2 linked regions of the Flexivirga oryzae genome follow. Each later gene encodes a partner of the first gene's protein in a complex. Links are inferred from orthologs where the notes say so. Each region holds a gene or a part of one and is shown on either strand. Other genes may lie near its edges. The genes, in order: uvrB and pcrA.

The links.
Region 2: the proteins of uvrB (region 1) and pcrA are in contact, whole or in part, in a crystal structure (PDB 7EGT), measured with the Thermus thermophilus proteins. The link is inferred for Flexivirga oryzae from one-to-one orthologs. Residues at the interface, in WP_096411307.1 of Thermus thermophilus: Glu23, Leu25, Arg26, Asp27, Gly28, Glu29, Arg30, Phe31, Arg55, Glu326, Asp327, Phe328, Glu379, Ser382, Gln383, His398, Gly400, Arg401; in WP_096412145.1 of Thermus thermophilus: His654, Arg656, Phe657, Gln666, Asp668, Glu669, Lys680, Arg681, Leu682, Ser683, Lys685, Tyr686, Ala687.

Annotation. Positions count from the first base shown.
Region 1 is NZ_JACHVQ010000001.1:1,513,805-1,524,404, forward strand. What follows is about bases 1-2,941. They hold uvrB (excinuclease ABC subunit UvrB), read left to right. Parts: upstream 1-378; coding sequence 379-2,505; downstream 2,506-2,941. Other genes in these bases: FHU39_RS06950 (threonine/serine exporter family protein), read right to left, coding at 1-318; FHU39_RS06960 (DUF3817 domain-containing protein), read left to right, coding at 2,550-2,903. In the rest of the region: FHU39_RS06965 (pyridoxal-phosphate dependent enzyme), read right to left, coding at 3,187-4,143; FHU39_RS06970 (D-2-hydroxyacid dehydrogenase), read right to left, coding at 4,148-5,131; FHU39_RS06975 (M24 family metallopeptidase), read left to right, coding at 5,195-6,418; FHU39_RS06980 (aminotransferase-like domain-containing protein), read left to right, coding at 6,420-7,616; FHU39_RS06985 (M20 family metallopeptidase), read left to right, coding at 7,616-8,881; FHU39_RS06990 (GntR family transcriptional regulator), read left to right, coding at 8,923-9,606; FHU39_RS06995 (NAD-dependent succinate-semialdehyde dehydrogenase), read right to left, coding at 9,619-10,600. UniProt on the Escherichia coli protein: The UvrABC repair system catalyzes the recognition and processing of DNA lesions. A damage recognition complex composed of 2 UvrA and 2 UvrB subunits scans DNA for abnormalities.
Region 2 is NZ_JACHVQ010000001.1:2,708,184-2,718,923, forward strand. The notes cover bases 2,272-5,352. They hold pcrA (DNA helicase PcrA), read right to left. Parts: upstream 4,975-5,352; coding sequence 2,569-4,974; downstream 2,272-2,568. Other genes in these bases: FHU39_RS12760 (hypothetical protein), read right to left, coding at 2,272-2,459; FHU39_RS12770 (TfoX/Sxy family protein), read right to left, coding at 5,020-5,352. Outside these bases: FHU39_RS12745 (ABC transporter ATP-binding protein), read right to left, coding at 1-338; FHU39_RS12750 (PadR family transcriptional regulator), read right to left, coding at 335-928; FHU39_RS12755 (M23 family metallopeptidase), read left to right, coding at 1,099-1,878; more of FHU39_RS12760, read right to left, coding at 1,896-2,271; more of FHU39_RS12770, read right to left, coding at 5,353-5,355; FHU39_RS12775 (MFS transporter), read right to left, coding at 5,389-6,633; FHU39_RS12780 (TetR/AcrR family transcriptional regulator), read left to right, coding at 6,726-7,313; FHU39_RS12785 (DUF2804 domain-containing protein), read right to left, coding at 7,339-8,352; FHU39_RS12790 (HNH endonuclease), read right to left, coding at 8,388-9,938; FHU39_RS12795 (GNAT family N-acetyltransferase), read left to right, coding at 10,140-10,715; FHU39_RS12800 (dihydrofolate reductase family protein), read right to left, coding at 10,722-10,740. UniProt on the Escherichia coli protein: A helicase with DNA-dependent ATPase activity. Unwinds DNA duplexes with 3'-5' polarity. Translocates on single-stranded DNA with 3'-5' polarity. Initiates unwinding more efficiently from a nicked substrate than double-stranded DNA.

The sequences.
Region 1 (10,600 bases):
CGGCAGGGCCGCGATCGCGTCCAGTTCGCGGATCGCCGAGGGTATGGCGACAGCTCCGCGCATCAGCCGGTCGTAGACGTCCTGGACGAGGGTGACCTGCTCGAACCGCAAGGTCCCCGTGACGGGTTCGAAGCCGACGCTGTCCTCGGCGCTCAGCCCGGCGAACAGCCCGGTCGGGGTGGCCGCGACCCGCACGCCGGGCGCACCGAGGCGGCGCGCCAACAGCGTCACCTGCCACTCGACGTCCGGCACCGGCGCACCACCGGCGAGCAGAGCGCTGCCCATCCGCAGCAGCACCTCACGCGTCGAGTCCGTCATACAGCCATCATGACGGCCACGGGAACAACCGTTGTCAGTGGCGGCGTTTACGGTTGCACTATGCGCCCGACCACTGACCTGCAGCGACGTGTCGCGCCCTTCGAGGTTGTTTCCGAGTACTCACCCAGCGGCGACCAGCCGACCGCGATCGCCGATCTGGCGCGCCGGGTCGAGGCGGGGGAGCAGGACACCGTGCTGCTCGGCGCGACCGGCACCGGCAAGTCCGCCACCACGGCGTGGCTGATCGAGCAGGTGCAAAGGCCCACCCTGGTGATGGCACCCAACAAGACCCTCGCGGCACAGCTGGCCAACGAGTTCCGCGAGCTGCTGCCGCACAACGCGGTCGAATACTTCGTCTCCTACTACGACTACTACCAGCCCGAGGCCTACATCCCGCAGACCGACACCTACATCGAGAAGGACTCCTCGATCAACGACGAGGTCGAGCGGCTGCGGCACAGCGCCACCAACTCGCTGCTGACCCGGCGCGACGTGATCGTGGTCGCGTCGGTGTCCTGCATCTACGGCCTCGGCACCCCGCAGGAGTACGTCGACCGCATGCAAGCGCTGCGGGTCGGTGACCAGCTGGACCGCGACGACCTGCTGCGCAAGTTCGTCCAGATGCAATACACCCGCAACGACCTGGCCTTCACCCGCGGCACCTTCCGGGTCCGCGGCGACACCGTCGAGATCATCCCGGTCTACGAGGAGCTGGCGATCCGGATCGAGTTCTTCGGCGACGAGATCGAGCGGCTCTACACGCTGCACCCGCTGACCGGCGAGGTGGTGCGCGAGGAGCAGGAGATGTACGTCTTCCCCGCGTCGCACTACGTCGCCGGCCCGGAGCGGATGGAGCGGGCCATCTCCTCGATCGAGACCGAGCTGGCCGACCGGCTGAAGACCCTGGAGAAGCAGGGCAAGCTGCTGGAGGCGCAGCGGCTGCGGATGCGCACGACCTACGACATCGAGATGATGCGTCAGGTCGGGTCGTGCTCCGGCATCGAGAACTACTCGCGGCACATCGACGGGCGCGGCCCGGGCAGCGCACCCAACTGCCTGCTCGACTACTTCCCCGAGGACTTCCTGCTGGTCATCGACGAGTCGCACCAGACGGTGCCGCAGATCGGCGCGATGTACGAAGGTGACATGTCCCGCAAGCGCATGCTGGTGGACCACGGCTTCCGGCTGCCGAGCGCGATGGACAACCGGCCGCTGAAGTGGGAGGAGTTCCTGGAGCGCATCGGGCAGACCATCTACCTGTCGGCGACGCCGGGCGACTACGAGATGGCCAGGGCCGGCGGCGAATACGTCGAGCAGGTGATCCGGCCGACCGGTCTGGTCGACCCGGAGATCGTGCTGAAGCCGACCAAGGGGCAGATCGACGACCTGCTGCACGAGATCAACGAGCGCACCGAGCGGGACGAGCGCGTCCTGGTGACGACGCTCACCAAGAAGATGGCCGAGGACCTCACCGACTACCTGCTGGAGAAGGGCGTCCGGGTGCGCTACCTGCACTCCGAGGTCGACACGTTGCGCCGTGTGGAGCTGCTGCGCGAGCTGCGGCTCGGCGAGTTCGACGTGCTCGTGGGCATCAACCTGTTGCGTGAGGGCCTCGACCTGCCGGAGGTGTCGCTGGTCAGCATCCTGGACGCCGACAAGGAGGGCTTCCTGCGCTCGGCCCGGTCGCTCATCCAGACGATCGGCCGCGCTGCGCGCAACGTGTCCGGTCAGGTGCACATGTATGCCGACAAGGTGACCCCGTCGATGCAGGAGGCGATCGACGAGACCAACCGCCGCCGGGACAAGCAGCTCGCCTACAACAAGGCGGCCGGCGTCGACCCGCAGCCGCTGCGCAAGAAGATCGCGGACATCACCGACATGCTGCAGCGCGAGGACGCCGACACCGATGCGCTGATGGGCAGCGGCCGGGCGCAGTCGCGCGGCAAGTCCGACGGTCGCGGCAAGCGCGGCGGCGGTCGCGGTGCGGTGCTCGCGGACGGTGAGGTCGCCGGCGCGGCACGGGTCTCCGGTCTGCCGGCCTCCGACCTGGCCGGGTTGATCCAGGAGCTCACCGAGCAGATGCACCAGGCCGCGGCCGACCTGCATTTCGAGCTGGCCGCGCGGTTGCGCGACGAGTTGGGCGACCTGAAGAAGGAGTTGCGGCAGATGGAGGCCGCGACCAAGTGAGCCGGTGACCAGGGCGATCTACTACGTCACGTAGGATCCGGTGCATGGTCACCACTCTCGACGACACGACCGCCGCCGAGCGCGTCTCCACCAGCTTCCCGGCTCGGGCCTTCAAGCTCGCCGCCTTCGCCGAAGCAGTCTCCTGGATCGGCCTGCTGATCGGCATGTTCTTCAAGTGGATCGTGCAGTCCGGCGATCTCGGGGTGCGGATCTTCGGCCCGATCCACGGCACGATCTTCGTGCTCTACGTGATCAGCCTGGTGGCGGTCTCGGTGACGCACAAGTGGACGCCGAAGGAGTCGCTGCTCGGCCTGGTCAGCAGTGTGCCCCCGCTGATGACGGTGTGGTTCGAGCGCCGCGCGGAGCGCCGCGGCGCCCTGGTGCGCCGCGCGGCCTGACGCCATACCAACTCCGCCGACGACGCCGACGACGCCGGCGCGTCCCGAAGTGCCGACGGTCGGGGGTTGGGGACGGGGTTTCGCGGAAAGTGCGTCCCGAAGTGCCGACGGTCGGGGGTTGGGGACGGGGTTGCGCGGAGAATGCGTCCCGAAGTGCCGACGGTCGGGGGTTGGGGACGGGGTTGCGCGGAAGGGCGTCCCGAAGTGCCGACGGTCGGGGGCTGGGGACGGGTTGCGCGGAAGGCGCGTCCCGAAGTGCCGACGGTCGGTTGGTCGGGACGCCTCAGGCGGCCGCGGGGGCGCGCGAGTTGCCGGTGATCACCACGGCGAGCCGGCTGCCGCGCCAGCGGTCGGGGTCCGACTGCAGGAACGCGACGCCCGCGGCGGCCGCGCCCTCGACGAGCAGTTCGTCGTGCCGCCGGAGCGTCTCCAGCGCGGTGCGCAACTGCTCCTCGCTGACCGTGTCGATCTCGTCGATCACCTGCCGGGCGATGCGGAAGGTGTACCGGTTGTGCGGGCCGAGATCGCCCAGCAGTGAGGTCGCGACCGTGTCCACCTCGTCGATCGACACCGGGTGACCGGCGCGCAGCGAGCGGTACATGGTGTCGGCCCGCTCGGCGCACACCCCGACGACCTGCGTGCCGTGGGTGACCGCCTTGACCGCCAGGCCGATGCCGCCGCTGAGACCGCCGCCGGAGACCGGTACGACGACCGCGTCCAGCGGCGGCAGGTCGTGCGTCAGTTCCAGCCCGATGGTGCCCTGGCCGCTGATCACGTCCGGGTGGTCGAACGGCGGGACGAACAGGTAGCCGCGGTCGTTCGCGAGTGCGAGCGCGGCGGTGATGGCGGCGGTCTGGTCGTGGCTGGTGTGGTCCACCACCGCGCCGAGTTGCTCCAGCGCGCGGGCGCGGTAGTCCGGCACAGTGCGGGCGAGGAACGCGGTGACCGGCAGCCCGAAGCGGCGGCCCATGTGCGCCACCGCCCGCGCGTGGTTGCCGGTGGACGCGGTCGTCACACCGGTGACCTCGCCGCCCTCCGCGGCGGCCCGGATCGCGTTGCAGGCGCCGCGCACTTTGAAGCTGCCGGTCGGCTGCTCGATCTCCAGCTTCAGGTAGACCGTGGCGCCGGTCAGCTCGCTCAGCCACCGGCTGATCCGGCTGGGAGTGTGCTCCACGTGGCCGGCGATGCGTCGCTGCGCCGACCTGATCGCGTCGAGGTCGGGCAGCGCCAGGTCCGTCATACCGTCATTGTCCCGCGCTCGGCACGAACCCCAGCTGCTTGTCGACCGGGTGCGGCAGCGGATCCCCGGCGAGCCACCGGTCGGCCAGTTCGACGAACTGCGCGGCGAGCGCGTCCAGCCAGCCCGTGGAGTCCCCGGACAGGTGCGGTGAGATCGTCAGCCCCGGCACGTCCCACAGCGGTGATTCGGCGGGTAGTGGCTCCTGCTGGAAGACGTCGAGCGCGGCGCCGGCCAACGCACCGGCCTGCAGCGCGGCCACCAGGTCGGCCTCGACCACGCTCTGGCCGCGGCCGACGTTGACGAAGTATGCCGAGGGGCTCATCGCGGCAAACACGTTGCGGTCGAACAGATTCCGGGTGTCGTCCGTCAACGGTGTCACATTGACGACCACGTCGAAATCACCGACGTGTTTGCTCAGGGTGGAGCTGGCGATCACCGAGCCGAAGTCGGGGTCACCCTCGCGCGCGGTGCGCCCGGCACCCGTCACGTCGACGTCGACGGCACGCAGCAGCCGCGCGATCTCGCGACCGATGCTGCCGGTGCCCACGATCAGCGCACGGCGGCCACGCAGCGGCCGGGTCTCCCGGTGGCGCCACTCATGGGCGCGCTGCAGTTCGAGGCCCTCCCGCATCAGCTTCAGGTGCGCCAGCACCGACGCCAGCACGAACTCGGCGATCGGCCGGTCGAAGATCCCGCGGGCGTTGGTCACCACGACCTCGGAGTCGCGCAACTCCGGGAAGAGCAGCTTGTCGACGCCGGCCGCGGCGACGTGGATCCACCGCAGGTCGCCGCAATGGCGCCATACGTCCCGCACCGCGGTCGAGAAGAAGTCCCAGAGGAAGAGCGCCTCGGCGCCCTCCAGCGCGGCACCGAGGCCCGCCGCATCGGTGTACCGGAGCGTCGCTCGGGAGGCGAGGGCCGCCAGGCCCGGGGGTCGGTCGTCGGCGTCCGCCACCAGGACGGCGATCACGGGCGGGTTCGAAGTCACTCCGCCAGTGAAGAATGGCCGTGTCTGATTGTCAACAATTGATTCTGGATGCACCATGAGCAGGTGAGTCAAACACCCCCCGACGCCGCGCTCAGCGGCCTGCGCTCCCGGCCGTTCCCGGAGCAGGAGTACCTCGACCGTCTGCGTGCCGTGCAGGTGCGTATGGCGGAACGTCAGCTCAGCTCGCTGATCATCGCCGACCCCGCGAATCTCTACTACCTGACCGGCTACAACGCGTGGTCGTTCTACATGCCCCAGTGCCTCATCGTCCCGGTGGAGGGCGACTGCCACCTGTTCACCCGGACGATGGACGCGGCGGGCGCGCACTACACGGCGTTCCTGCCGGTCGACCGCATCCACGGCTACCCCGACTACCTGGTCAACCGCCCGGACACGCACCCCTTCGACTGGATCGTCGACCGCGCGCTGGAGATCGGCGTGCTCGTCGACGAGCCGGGCGCGTATGTCGCCGCGGAGCTGGACGCGCACTTCTTCTCGGTCCGCAGCTACCTGGCGATCCAGTCGGCGCTGAAGATGTCCGCCCTGGTCGACAGCACCGAGCTGGTCAACTGGGTGCGCGTGCGCAAGTCACCCCTGGAACGTGAAAAGCTCCACACCGCAGGCAAGATCGCGCAACGCGTGATGGAGACCGCACTGCAGGAGCTGGAGCCCGGCCGACGCCAGTGCGACGTGGTCGCGGAGATCCAGCACGCCCAGGCGCTCGGTGCGCACAAGCTCGGCGGCGACTACCCCGCGATCGTGCCGATGCTGCCCACCGGCGAGACGGCCGGCACCCCCCACCTCACCTGGAGCGACCTACCGCTGCAGAGGGGGGAGGCGACCACCATCGAGCTCGCCGGCGTGTTCCACCGTTACCACGCGCCGCTGGCCCGCACGGTCGTGCTCGGTAAGGCGCCGCGCAAGCTGATCGAGTGCGCCGACGCCACCAACGAGGGTATGGCGGCCCTGCTGGAGCAGATGCGGCCCGGCAACCGGACGTGCGACGTGCACCGGGAGTTCGCCCAGACCATCGGCCGCTACGGGCTCACCAAGGAGTCGCGGATCGGCTACTCCATCGGCATCGGCTACCCGCCGGACTGGGGCGAGCGCACCATGAGCGTGCGGCCCGAGGACGAAACGGTCATCGAGGAGGACATGGCGTTCCACGTCATCCTCGGCATGTGGATGGACGGCTGGGGGTACGAGACCTCCGAGTCCATGCTCATCGGTCCGGACGGCCCGGACCTGCTCACCAACGTCCCACGCGGACTGACAGCGAAGGAGTGACATGACCCGGCTGCCCCTGGCAACCCGTGCAACCGACCTGGTGGGGTCGATCATCGACTCCAGCACCTCCCTGCTGGCCGGTCAGCGGCACGACATCGTGCGGTTCGCCATGGGCAGCCCGGCGCCCGAGGCGATCCCTGCCGACACGTTGCGCGACATCGCGGCGACCGAGCTCGGCCGTCCGGACGCCTACGACTATGCCGCGACCGAGGGTGACCCGCGGTTACGCGACGCGCTGCTCGGCGTGCTCGCTGACACGCCCGACGCGCCCACCCCGGACCGGCTGCTCATCACGGCCGGCGGCATGCAGGGACTCGACCTGGCCTTCAAACTCTTCGTCGATCCCGGAGACCTGGTGGTCGTCGAATCACCCACCTACACCAACGGATCCGCGACCGCGCTGTCCTACCAGGCCGAGCTGCTGGAGGTGCCGGTCGATGACGAGGGCATGCAGGTCGACACCCTGGAGGACCTGGTGGCGCGCGCCGGCCGGACGCCGAAGGCGATCTACGCCATACCCACGTTCCAGAACCCGTCGGGCGCGTCGATGTCCGTCGAGCGCCGGCACCGCTTGCTGGAGCTGACCCGGCAGTGGGGCAGCGTGCTCATCGACGACGACCCGTACGGGCTGCTGCGTTTCGAGGGTGCGGACGTGCCGTCGTTGCACGCGCTCGCCGGCGGCGATCCGCTCGTCTTCTCGGTGCGAACCTTCTCCAAGATCATCGGCCCCGGCCTGCGGGTCGGCTGGGTGGACGCGGACCCGTCGCTGCAACAGCTGTTGATCAACGCCAAGCAGGCTATGGACACCTGCACCAACCTGCCGTTGCAACGGTTGGTGGCCGGGTTCCTGGAGGGCGGTCACCTGCAGCCGCACCTGGTCGCGCAACGCTCGGCGTACCGGGAGCGCAAGCGGGCCATGCAGGACGCGCTGACCGAGCACTTCGCGGGTACGGCGCACTGGACCGACCCGCACGGCGGCTTCTTCCTCTGGGTGACGTTCGACCACGACGTCGACACCGAGGCGCTGTTCGAGGTCGCGCTCGCCGAAGGGGTGGCGTTCATCCCGGGCAACGCGTTCTCGCCGAGTAAACGTTTCCCGGATGCGCTGCGGCTGTGCTTCGCGTCGAGCACCCCGGAACGCATCCGGGAGGGCGTGGCACGACTGCGTCGCGCGGTGGACTCGATGGGGAAGCGCTGATGACCGAAACCGTTGACACCCAGGGAGTTTCGCACCTCGAAAACGCGGCTCTCGCCCTGATCGACGAAGACGAACTGGTCGCGGTCACCCAGGCCCTGGTACGACAGCCGGGGGAGAACCCGCCGGGTGAGGAGGCCGCGCGGGTGGCGGCGCTCGTCGCGGCGTGCACGGCGCGAGGGCTCGACGTGCGGACCGCGCCGCTGGCGGAGGGCAGGGAGAACGTGCACGCCCTCACGACCGGCGGAGGCGGGCCGCGTCTGCTCCTGCTCGGGCACACCGACGTGGTCCCGGTGGGCGACGGCTGGTCGGTCGACCCGTTCGCCGGGGTGGTGCGCGACGGGCGGATCATCGGCCGCGGGACGAGCGACATGCTCGGGGGTCTGGCCGCGTGCGTCGTCGCGATGAGCGCCGTGCAACGCGCGGCCGAGCACACGGGCGTCGAGTTGTCCGGCCGGATCGAGCTGGTCGCCGCGGTCGACGAGGAGGAGGGCGGCCTCGGCATCCGCGGCTTCATGGCTGATGCTCACGAGATGCCGGGTCGGGTGAGCTATTGCGGATGCATCACCGCCGAGCCCACCGACCTGCAGACCATCGTCGCGGCACGCGGCGACTGCTACCTCGACATCACGGTGCACGGCCGGGCCGCGCACGCGGGCCGCCCGTCGGACGGCTGCAACGCGATCTACGGCGCCGCCCGGGTGATCGAGTCGTTGCGGGCCTGGAACGACGAGCTCGCGCGGTCACCGCATCCGCTGGCCGGGCCGGCGACCTGGAGTGTCGGGATCGTGGAGGGCGGACAGGGCACGGCGATCGTGCCGGCGGCCTGCCGGATCCAGGCGGACCGCCGGTTGCTGCCGGGGGAGGGGCCGGACACCGTGCTGGCGTCGGTCGAGGCCCGGATCGCCGGGCTGGACCTGGCGCGTGACGGACTGCATGCGGAGGTCGCGATGCCGATGAGCATGCCGGGTTTCGAGACGGCAGAGGATGATTCGTTCGTCCGGGTGCTCGACGGCGCGCTCGCGGACTCCGGTGGGCCCGGGCTGCCGCCCGGGGGCTGGACCGCCGCCTGCGACGGCGGATACATCAGTCGCGATCTCGGCGTGCCCACCGTGGTGCTCGGGCCTGGCTCGGTCAACGACCAGGCGCATCGGCCCGACGAGTCGGTGCCGATCGCGGAGCTCGTTGTCGCGGCCCGCACCTATGTCCGCGCGGCGGTACGACTGCTGGCGACGCGGGCGGGCGAGCGTCCGACGGGGACCCGGTGACCGGCGGGTAATCTGCTTCCGGCACGAAGGAGAACGAGAGCATGAGCGCAGCGGCAGGACGTCCCAGACTGGAGCCGGTGGTCCGTGAGTCGACCGCGGTGATGATCGCGGACCGAGTGCGCGAGGGCATCGAGCGTGGCGACCTGCCGCCCGGCACGCAACTGGGAGAGGCCGAGCTATCCCGCCAGCTCGGCGTGAGCCGTGGTCCGCTGCGCGAGGGGCTGCAACGCCTCACCCAGGAGGGGCTACTGCTGTCCATCCGCAACCGCGGCCTGTTCGTCATCGAGATGACCCCGGAGCGGGTGCGCGACATGTACGTGGCCCGGCAGGCGGTCGAGCGCGCGGCGGCGGAACAGATCCACCTGGGCTCACCGCAGACCGCCGGCGCGCAGCTGTTGCAGATCACCGACGAGATGGAGGTCACCGCCGATGCCGGGGACCCGTCCGGCGTCGGCGAGGCCGACATCGCCTTCCACGACCTGCTGGTGCGACTGGCCGGGAGCCCCCGGTTGTCCCGCATGCACCGCACCCTGCTGACCGAGACCCGGATGGGCATCCACGCACTCGAGCCGACCTACCAGGGGTATGACGCCCGCGTGGCCGAACACCGCGCGATCGCACAGTCGTTCATCGACGGCGATCCCGCGGAGACCGACCAGCTGCTGCGGCTGCACATGGCGGACGCGGTCGAGCGGCTGACCGCGCGCAGCGCCGGGACGGACTGACGGCCCGCCGGATCAGACGCTGATCCCGATGTACTTCACCTCGAGGAACTCGTCGATCCCGACGTTGCCGCCCTCGCGGCCGAGACCGGACTCCTTGATCCCGCCGAACGGCGCCGCGGGGTTGGACACGACCCCCTGGTTGAGGCCGACCATGCCGGACTCGAGGCGTTCGGCGACGCGGAGGGCGCGGCGCAGGTCGTTGGTGAAGACGTAGGACACCAGCCCGTAGGGCGTGTCGTTCGCGGCGGCGACCACCTCGTCCTCGGTGGCGAACGGGATGACGGAGGCGACCGGCCCGAAGATCTCTTCCCGGGCCATCCGGGCATCGGTGGGCACATCGACCAGAACCGTTGGCGGGTAGAAGAATCCGGGACCGTCGGGAGCCGCACCTCCGGTGAGCACCCTGGCGCCCCGTGCGGTCGCGTCGGCGACCAGGTCGACGACCTTGCCGCGCCCGGCATCGTCGATGAGCGGGCCGACCTGGGTGCCGTCCTCGACACCGGGACCGACCTGCAGTGCGCTCATCGCCGTCGACAGCCGTCGGGCGAACTCGTCGGCCACGCCCTGCTGGGCGTAGATCCGGTTGGCCGCCGTGCACGCCTCACCCATGTTGCGCATCTTGGCCGCCATGGCGCCCGTCACCGCCTCGTCCAGTTCGGCGTCGTCGAACACGATGAACGGTGCATTGCCACCCAGCTCCATCGAGGTGCGCATCACGGTGTCCGCACACTGCGCGAGCAGGATCTTGCCCACCGCGGTCGACCCGGTGAACGACAGCTTGCGGGCCTTGCCGGACCGGATCAGCGGCTCCATGACGCCGTTCGCGTCGGTGCAGGTGACGATGTTGACGACGCCGGCAGGCACACCCGCGTCGAGCAGGATCTGCCCCAGCGCCAGCATCGACAACGGGGTCTGCGGCGCCGGTTTGATGACGCTGGTGCAGCCCGCGGCGATGGCGGGGCCGATCTTGCGGGTGCCCATCGCCATCGGGAAG
Region 2 (10,740 bases), 1.2 Mb from region 1 along the record:
TTTTCGATCGCAGTGAGCGACGGGATCAGGTTGAGGTCCTGGAAGACGAAGCCCATGGTGCGGCGGCGCAACCGGTCCAGACCGGGGCGTGACAGTGATGCGAGGTCGACACCCTCGATCGACACCGTGCCGGCAGTCGGCGTGTCCAGCCCGCCGGCCACATTGAGCAGCGTGGACTTGCCGGAGCCGCTCGGCCCCATGACGGCCACCAGTTCACCGGGGCTGACGGTGAGGCTCACTCCACGCAACGCGTGCACCGCGGTCTCGCCGCTGCCGTGGGTGCGCTCGACGGCCCGCAGGACGAGGGTCGGCTGCTGCGTCGTGCCGGCGCTCATCATCGTGACACCTCCTCACGCGGTCCAGCGTTCCCCGGGGTGGCGACGCGCGCCGTCCGCGAGGCTTTCGCCCGGGTAGGGGTGACGCGCGCGATCCTCGCTTCCACGTGGTCCAGCCAGCGCACCTCGGCCTCGTCGGCGAAGATCAGCGACTCCAGCACCAGCTCCCAGGCGAGGTCGTCACCGTCGGCGCCGCGCTTGAGCCGGGTCAGGTCCCGCAGGTGGGTCATGGTCGCGGTCCGCTGGGTCTGCACGATGCGTTGCACGTCGACTCCGGGCAGGGTGACCGCGAGCGCCAGCTTGATCGCGAGCTCGTTGCGCGGCGTCTGCTCGCGGGCGACCGGCACGGTCCACCATTGCTGCACCTCCGAGCGTCCCGCGTCGGTCAGCCGGTAGGCGATGCGACCCTCCTCGTCGGCGGCGCCGGCGCTCTCCACGAGTCCGTCCCGCTCGAGCCGGCCGAGCGTCGTGTAGACCTGGCCGACATTGAGCGGCCAGGTCCCACCGGTGCGTTGCTCGAACTCCTGGCGCAGCTGGGCGCCATACATCGGACCGCCCTGCAGCAGCGCCAGCAGGCTGTGCTTGATCGACATGCAACCCTCCCCGACAGGTATACCCGGTATGTACCCTGGTGAGGTCCATGTATACCCGGTATATCCGGCGGGCGCAACCGACTCGATCCATCACATTCGCCCCACGCAGCTCGGCTGACTCATAAGCTGTCGCGGGTGTGCGACTGCCCCCTCCTCCCGCAACGAAGGCGATGAGCCAGTACGAAGGTCGGCATCGACCGACCGCACCGATCCGCCCGCAGGGGCGACACCGAGCCGATCCGCCGAAGTCGCGTCGGGCGGTTCCGGCCGGCGTCGCCGTGGTCGCGACCGTCGGCGGCGCCGTGGTCGCGGGCGTGACACCCGTACCTCTCGGGGCGCGCAACCTGGCCCTCGACCCGGGGCCCCACGAGAAGTTCACACCCGGCGTCGCGGGCGCGCCCTCGGTGAAACGGCAACTGCTCGGCAGCGCATCCCGCGATGACACCCGCGCCCCGCTCGCTCCGGCTGATGCACCCTCGAAGCTAGCCGACTCGAAGGCGAAGACAGCCAAGCGGTCGCCGAAACCGACTGTCACGCATCAGAACCCGTGGACCTGCGCGGTCGCGGGCTGTGCCGGGAGCATGGACTCCGGCTTCGGGGCACGCCTGTCACCGGGCGGAATCGGCTCGACGTACCACCTGGGCGACGACTTCGCGATCCCGTGGGGCACCCCGTTGCGCGCGATGCACGTCGGCACGGTGGTGTCGACCGGGTGGGTGCCCGGCTTCGGCATCCACGTCACGATCGACTACGGCGACGGCATCCAGATCACCTACGGTCACCTGTCGAGCGTCGCGGTGGCGCCGGGCCAGTCGGTGGCGCGCGGTCAGCAGGTGGGCTACTCCGGCAACACCGGCGTGTCGACCGGGCCGCACCTACACCTGGAGATCCACCTGAACGGCACACCGATCGATCCGACACCCTGGTTGCAGGCCCGCGGCGTCTTCTGAGCCGGGCTGCGGCCGGGTCAGGTCCCAGCCGGCCGGAGCGCGTCCAACTCGACCGTGCCACGCCAGGCCGGGCCGACCGAGCCGCGATGCGGTGCACTGGCGAAGGTGCAGCCCGTCAGCTGCGCGTCGACCACCTCGAAGTCGGACCGGTCGGCATACCGGAAGAAGATCCAGGCCGCCGAGCCGTCGTCGTTCGGACACGCATAGGTGCCCTTCCTGACAACGGAGTTGCGGACATCCGTCGCCAACGAGCTTGCTTGGGCCTCGGTCAGTTTCGCCACCACGACGTGGCACCTGCTGGCATTCGAGCCCGGAAGCCAGTAGACGACCGCTCCCGTCGGGTGCGGATCGGCGGTGACGAGGCCACCCCGACCGTCCGCCACCGACGGGGACCAGACCGGCGGGTCGCAGTAACCGTGCAACCGGTGTGCCGTCGGCGGAGCAGGAAGGCGGGACACGGTTTGAACGGAACGTCGGTTGTCCTGGTAGTGGACGAACCACAGCACGCCGGCGAGCACCAGCAACAAGCATCCGAGGATGGCGGCGCTGCTCACCGCACCACGCGGAATCGACCGACGCACGTCCACCACCCCTCGAAGCAGGACCCACCTCAAGGAAAGCACCGGGTGAGCGAGCGTCGACGCCGATTCCTGCGATCGACACCAATTCGATGCGGGAGCCGACCCGACGTCAGAGTTTCTCGACCGGCGCGTAACGCAGCAGGAGCCGCTTGACCCCGATGTCCCCGCCGAAGTCGATGTGCGCCATGGCGCGCTCGCCCTGGCCCTCGACGCGGATGACGGAGCCGAGACCGAAGGTGTCGTGGGTGACGCGATCGCCCGAATCCAGTGAGATGACAGGGCGATTGCCGGGGCTGCGGACCCCGGGACGAGCGGCGAGGCGGGCGACGGCCGGTGTGGAGGAGGGCCGGGTCGCCGTCGTCGTCACCCGCTGCCAGTCGATCAGACCCGACGGGATCTCACTGAGGAAACGGGACGGCGGGTTGTACTGCGGGGCGCCCCACGCCGAGCGGACCTCGGCACGCGAGATGTGCAGCCGTTCCCGCGCGCGGGTGATGCCGACGTAGGCGAGCCGGCGCTCCTCCTCGAGCTCCTTCGGGTCGCCGAGTGCCCGCAGGTGCGGGAACGTCCCGTCCTCCATACCGGTGAGGAACACCACCGGGAACTCCAGTCCCTTGGCGGTGTGCAGCGTCATCAGGGTGACCACGCCGACGTCCTCGCCCTCCTCATCGGGGATCTCGTCGGTGTCGGCGACGAGGGACACCTGCTCCAGGAAGTCCTCCAGCGACCCACCGGGATAGTTCTCGTCGAACTCCTTCGACACCGCGATGAGCTCGTGGAGGTTCTCGACCCTGGTCTCGTCCTGCGGATCGGCGCTCTGCCGCAACTCGGCCAGGTAGCCGGACTGGTCGAGGATCGCCTCGAGCAGGTCCCCCACTCCGGTCTCCTCGGCCTCGTGCACCTTGCGCAGCGACTCCAGCAGCGCGGTGAACGCGTTGATGCAGGTCACCGAGCGGGTGGCGATGCCCGGTGCGTCGCCGGCTCGCCCGAGGGCGGCGATGAACGGGATCCGCTCGCGCTCGGCGAGCGCCGAGACGCACGCCTCGGCGCGGTCACCGATGCCCCGTTTGGGCACGTTGAGGATGCGGCGCAGGTTGACCGTGTCGGCCGGGTTGGACACGACCCGCAGGTAGGCGAGCGCGTCCTTGACCTCGCGCCGTTCGTAGAAGCGGGTGCCTCCGACCACCTTGTAGGGCAGGCCGACACGCACGAAAACCTCTTCCAACGCGCGGGATTGGGCGTTGGTGCGGTAGAAGACGGCGACGTCCTTGGGCTTGACGCCGTGCTCGTCGCCGAGCTGGTCGATGGTGCGTGCCACGAAGGCCGCCTCATCGTGTTCGGAGTCTCCGACATACCCCACGATCGGTGCGCCGTCACCGGACTCCGACCACAGCTTCTTGGGCCGGCGGCTCTCGTTCTTGGCGATGACGGCGTTGGCGGCCTGCAGGATGTTCTGGGTGGAGCGGTAGTTCTGCTCCAGCAGGATGGTGTGCGCGTCGGGGTAGTCCTGCTCGAACTCCACGATGTTGCGGATGGTCGCGCCGCGGAAGGCGTAGATGGACTGGTCGGCGTCACCCACCACGCACAGCTCCGCAGGGGGCACTTCGCCCAGCGCAGGATCCGAAACAGCTGCGCCGACAAGCTCTTTGACGAGCTGGTACTGCGCGTGGTTGGTGTCCTGGTATTCGTCGACCAGCACGTGCCGGAACCGCCTGCGATAGTGCTCGGCGACGTCGGGGAACGCCTGCAGGATGTTGACGGTCATCATGATCAGGTCGTCGAAATCGAGCGCGTTGGCCTGCCGCAGCCGTCGTTGGTACGACGAGTAGGCCTCCGCGAGCGCGCGCTCCTGCGGGGTGCCTTCGACCACCTGCGAGGCGTAGGTCTCCTCGTCGATCAGCTCGTTCTTGAGGTTGCTGACCTGGTGGCTGAACGACCGCGGCGGGAAGCGCTTCGGGTCGAGATCCAGGTCGCGCATCACCAGCGCCATCATCCGCTGGCTGTCGGCCGCGTCGTAGATCGAGAAGGTCGACTTCAGCCCGACCTTGCCGGCCTCACGCCGCAGGATCCGCACGCAGGCTGAGTGGAAGGTCGACACCCACATGGTCCGCGCCACCGGACCGACGAGGGCCTCGACCCGCTCGCGCATCTCCGCGGCCGCCTTGTTGGTGAAGGTGATGGCGAGGATCTGACCGGGTTGTACGTGGCGTGCGGCCATCAGGTAGGCGATGCGGTGCGTCAGCACCCGTGTCTTTCCCGAGCCGGCCCCCGCGACGATCAGCAGCGGCGGGCCTTCGTGCAGCACGGCTTCCCGCTGCTGCGGATTGAGCCCGGCAACCAGGCTCTCCGGGTCACGCATCGACGGTGCCGCGGGCTTCTCGACATCCCGGACCGCGTCCTTGCTGAGGCTTGCCCAGGTGGGTACGCCCCGCTCGTCGACGTCTGTCGGAACCGTCGCCGAGGCGGCGTCGGGCGGGAATCCGGGCAGGGGGAGGTCGTCGAAAAGGCTGCTCATCTTGAACGCAAGCCTACTTGGACGCACTGACGCGACCGGAGCCGCTCACGCCTGCTTCGGCGGCAGGCCGCGGGCGAAGTCGAGGCCGCGCGCCACCCATTCGGCGAGCCCGTCGTCGTCCAACTGCTCCTCGGCGACGCGCAGCCAGCCGTTCATCGTGCGTCCGCCCATCACCATCCGTGAGACTCCTTCCGCCCGCAGCAGCTCCTCGCTGTCCTCCGGGTCGACGCGGACCATCAGCCCGCCGTTGCGGGAAGCGGCGACCGCCAGGTGTCCACCCGTGAGGAAGGCCACTCCCCCGAACATCCGCTTGTCGGTCACGTCCAGGTCGTCCGCCACGAGCTCGCGGATCCGGTCGACCAACACCCCGTCGTACGCCATGACGACGATTGTCGCCGGTGGCACCGACGGGCGTCACCCTTTCGGGCAGGCCCCGGCGGGCGCCACGGCTGCGGGGCAGGCCGGCGCGAGCGCCGCCCGACGGGCCGCTCGCACGCCGAGCAGCGCCGCGGCGACGACCAGGGCGACATCGAGGGCGCCATACCCGACCAGGGTGGGGCGCAGTCCCCAGTCCTGCGCTGCGAGCCCCGCGATCACCGCCGGGAGGCTGAACGCCGTGTAGCCGAGGACGTAGGTCGCGGCGAAGGTCCGGGCGCGCCCGTCCGCAGGGGTCACCGCACCGATCGCCGAGACGGCCGCCTGGAAAGTGACACCGAACCCGACGCCGGCGATCACCGAGCCGATGACGTACACGGCGACCGACGGGAGGAGCACCCCGACCACGGTGACCACGACGCCACCGCCGAGCGAGGCCAGGCCCAGCGGTCGCCTCGCCTGCTGCGGCACGGTGTGGATCACCAGCAGCGCCAGACCGGCCGGTGCGAAGAAGCTCGCCAGCACGATCCCGACGAGGAAGTGGTCCGTGACGCCGAGCAGCCGCGCGACCGCGGACGAACCCAACGAGAGGTACAGCCCGCCGAGCGCCCAGGTGGCGACCAGCGCCGGCGCCCAGGTGACGAACGTCGACCGCGCAGGGTCGGCCACCCCGACACTCGGCCGTAGGGCGCTGCGTATGGCGCGCCGGTCCGTCCCGCGGCGCGATGGCTCCGGGGCGAACAGCACTGCGCCCGCCAGCAGCAGGTAGCACACCAGCAGCAACCAGAAGACGAGTTGCCGCGGCGCCGGCGCGTGCTGCACCAGACCGCCGGCGATGGCCGCACCGAGCGCGAGGCCGACGCCGGGCGCACCTCCGGTCACCACGGACCCGATGTGCGGACTCGGCTGCAGGTCGAGGATCAGTGCGCTGACCGCACCGGTGATCGCTCCCGTCGCAACCCCCTGCACGATGCGAGCGAGAACCAGCTCCCCCACCCCTGAAGCGTGCGCGAACACGATCATGGCGACCGCGAGCAGGACGAGACCGCCGACGAGCATCGGGCGCCGGCCGATGTGGTCCGCGAGCGAGCCGACGGTCAGCAGGGTGACGAGCAGCGCCACGACATACACGGCGAAGATGATCGTGAGCGTGAACGACGAGAAACCCCAGAGCTGTTGGTAGATCGGATAGAGCGGGGACGGTGCCGCGGCACCGATCATCAGGCCGGTCATGGCGAGCCCTGCGACGGTGAAGCCGACGGGGCGGGACAGTCGGTACGACATGGATGCCTCACTAATTGCAAATTTCATTGCTTTTAGCGGCTCAGCGTACGCCGCGCTCGACTTAATGCCAAACGAATTGCAATAATTCCCGTATGTCGACGAAATCCACCCCCGTGAAGCGCCGCCCCGGCGGTCGCAGCGCGCGCGTGCAGGACGCCGTCTACAGCGCGGTCGGTGAGCTGATGGCGACCAAGCGACCCGACCAGATCACCGTTCCGATGGTCGCGGAACTGGCCGGAGTCAATCCGACGAGCGTCTACCGGCGCTGGGGCGATGTCGACGCACTGCTCGAAGAGGTCGCGGTCGCGGTGTTCACCCGCGAGGACGAGAAGTTGCCGGACACCGGGTCGCTCTCCGGCGATCTCGGCGCGTGGGCCGGAAGCATCGCCGAGGACATCGTGCGCCCGCACCGCACCCGCTACCTGCGGGCCATGGTCAACGCTCGCGACGGCGTGCTGGCCAGCGGTTGTCCGTGCTGGAACGCGCGCCGCGAACAACTCGCCGAGATGATCAGCCGGGCACGCACCCGGGGCGAGGAGGCGCCGTCGGTCGAGCAGGTGCTCGATCACGTGATCGCGCCGCTCTATCACCACGTCGTCTTCGCGATGCCGATCGACAGGACGTATGCCGAGCGGCTCGTGGCTGACGTGCTGTCGATGCGTCAGCGCGAAAGGGTCTGAGCCCGCTCCCGATTCGCGGGCACCGTCACCACAACTGCTCAACGTGCTCGGCCCAGCCGAAGACGCCGGGCACGTCATACGACTGATCGTCCGCAGCCGTGACGGTGCCGGACCACGCGCCGAAGCACTGCCAGGTCCGCGAGCGGATGATCCGCAGGTCGGTGGCGGCGTGGCGGACGTGTTCGACCGTCAGGGTCAGGTCGACGCCCGGGCCGCTGACCCGCCAGGGCACCCGCCAGTCTCCTCGGTCATAGCTCCAGGCGAGCTCGCCGAGTTTGGTGAGACGGCCGTCGATCAACAGCGCGTTCTCCGTGGCGCCGGTGCCGTCGGTCCAGGTGCCGCCGACCTGTATGCCGATGTCGTGACCGTCGGCCCGTCCGGACCCGGCGCCCCAGTTCCAGGTGATCGACCGGGGCCAGCGCCCCCGGCCGTGGTCCTGGGTCGCCCAGGAGTTGCCCTCCGGCAGCCGATGCTCGACGCCGTCGATGCGCACGGACCCGGTGGCCGGCCGGGCGACGTCCTTCACGGTGTATTGGAAGAGCCGATCGGTCCAGGGCACGACGACCCCGAGACGCTCGTGCGGGTCCGGCAGGGCCGCTCTGATGTCGACCTCGACCCGGGCGCTACTCGCCTGCAGGTGGGTGCCGCCGGGTTGCGGAGTGACGGTGAGGTCCAGTCCTCTGGTGCGCAGGGTGGCCGGTCCGGCGTCCAACGTGCCCGGCAGTTTCACGCCGCGGCCGAAGGGCGTGATGGCGTCCTGGTTGATCTCGTTGCCGGTCGCGCGGTCGAGCACCCAGGGGTTGCCGACACCCGCATAATCGATGTCCGAAACCGTCATGGCCACAACATGATTCGGCGTGGTGACCGCCCAGTACTCCCACCGCTTGTTGCGTCCGCGACCCACCCGTCCGCGCCCGATGCGGTCGGTGTTGTGCAGTGGCTCGGAGGTCCAGCCGACGGCTGCGGGGTTGAGGCGCCCGGCAGCGTCGGTGAGCGAGCTGGGCGAGGTGATCCGCGGGCTCGGGCGTGGCGTGGCCATGCCGGGATGATGGCAGATCGGGCCGGACGGGCCGACTAGTCGTCGGCGATCTCGTCGCCGTCGTCTTGGCAGCGGTCGTCGTCGGTTTCCCAGTCGTCGGATGCCCAGTCGTCTGGTGTCGGGTCGGTGCCTGGTTGATGGTCGGTGTCGGTGTTGGTGTCGCTGCCTGGTTCGTGTCGGCGTTTCTCGCGGTCTTGCTTGTCCTGTTGGTGTCGTTGGAGTTCTTGGTCGCGTTGGGACAGGTTGTGGTCCCAGATGATGGTCATCAGGGTGTGTTCGGGGTGGGAGTCGGTGGGTGGTGGCATGCCTGGTGGTGCCGGTGGCCTGCTGGCTGCGGTGAGCCCGCCGATCGTGGTGCTCGTGTGTCCGGCGTGGCCGGTGACCTGGTAGTCGGGGTGTTCTTTGGCGTAGTTACACCGGGCGCACAGTCCTTGCCCGTTGCGCTCACTGGTGGCGCCACCGTCGGTGTGCCTGGTGACGTGGTCGGTGTGCCGCACCGGAGCCGAGCACCAGGGCGTGCGGCAGGTCTGGTCGCGGAACAGGATCAGCCGGGCCAGCAACCCCGGGTAGCGGCGGGCACGAGAGTCCATGCCGATGATGTCACCGGTGCCGGGGTGGGTGAACAACCGGCGTAGCCGCGGACCGGTCGGGTCCCCGGTGGCCACCCATTCACGCACCAGGTCCGCCGGGACCGGCCCGTACCCGGGCACGTGCGCGGGCGTGTCGCCCAGCAGCGTGTCCAGGGGCATGAGCAGGTTCACCGTCACCCCGAACACCTCGTGCGCTTTCGCCCTGCCGGTGACGCGTTCGACCAGGGTGTCGGCCATCACCTGCCCCCGGTGCACACTGCCGGGGTCTGCCCCGGCGTCGGCGGCGGCTTCACGCGCTGTGGTGACGGCGTCTTCCAGGGCGGTCATGCAGGCCAGGGCGTCCTTGACCGGTAACAGGGCGGTCAGGTAGGCCATGGTGTCGCCGGCGGGTCGCAGGCTCACCCCACGCCGGGCCTGGGCGGCGCGGCGGCGGGCCGCGACCGCCTCGGCGGCCACCAGCATCGCTTGCTCCTTCGCCAGGGCGGCCAGGCGGGTGCTGGCGGCGGTGCCGAGGTGGTCGCGGATCCCGGCGTCGACGCCGGATTGTTGGTCACCGGTCAGGCCGGTGGTTTCCCGCACGATCCGGGTCGCGTCCCACTCACTGATGACCCCGGCGGCCAGCGCGGCCAGGGTGTGCGGCATGTGCCCCACCAGTGCGTGCGCGAGGTGGACGAACGCGGCACCTTGGTGTGGGGTGCACCGGCGGGCGAACCCGACCTGCGAGCCGACCACCCGGGTCGTGTCCGCCGGGTCGATCCCGCGCGGGACGTCCCGGGCGGCTTGGGCGTCGTGCACTGCCACGACCGCTCGCGCCTGCCGGGCGGTGATCGCGTTGCGTAACTCGTCCAGGACCCGTAACTCTTCCACCAGGGCTTCCACGTCGGCGCCGTCACCGGCGGTCAGGGGCGTGTCGAGGCGGTCGTGGAAGGCGCGCACCGCGGTCACGTCCAGTACGCCGCCGGCGCCTGGTCCGTTGTCCCGCGGTTCCTCGTCCATGTGTTCGAGTATGTCACGAATAGTACTGCAGCACAATGCTTTTCGCTGAGTATTGTTATCCACATCCCCTGCAAAACCGGCTCGTCGTCCACAGGTCACGCCAGGGGGATGTGGATCGGCGAGGGAGCCGTCACTCTCGCGGGGGTTGGGAAACGGGAAACTCGGTCGCTCGGTCAGCCGAGGGTGTGACAGGATCCCCGGATGGTCAACCACGCGACCGCCGACCGGATCCGCCTGATAGCACCCACCACCGAGCTCCACGATGCGTTTCTGGACTGCGCATTCGAGTTCGGCGACGGACACCGGGACGGCTTCGCGACCGACTCGATCAGCGATGACGACCTGGTGGATCCGGAACGGTTCGCTGCCTGGGTTGCTCTCCGAGCCTCCTACGCCGACGAGGCGACCGAGCTTCCGCCGGACCGGGTGCACGACACGCTCTCCTGGATCGTCGACGAGCGCGACCCCGAACGGATCCTCGGCTCGATCTCCTGCCGCCATCGGCTCAACGACTTCCTGCTCAATGTCGGTGGCCACATCGGCTACGGCGTCCGCCCCTCGGCCCGCCGCCGCGGGGTGGCAACGGCCGCGCTCCGGCTCGCTCTCGAACAGGCGAAAACCCTTGGACTGCAACGCGTCCTGGTCACGTGCAAGAACGACAACATAGCCTCGGCACGCACCATCGAGCGCAACGGCGGTGTCCTCGAGGACGTTCGTGAGAGCCCGGACCACGGCACGGTGCGCCGATATTGGATCGACCTCGCCCAGGGCGACTGATCAGCCTCACCCTGCGGTGCGGCGC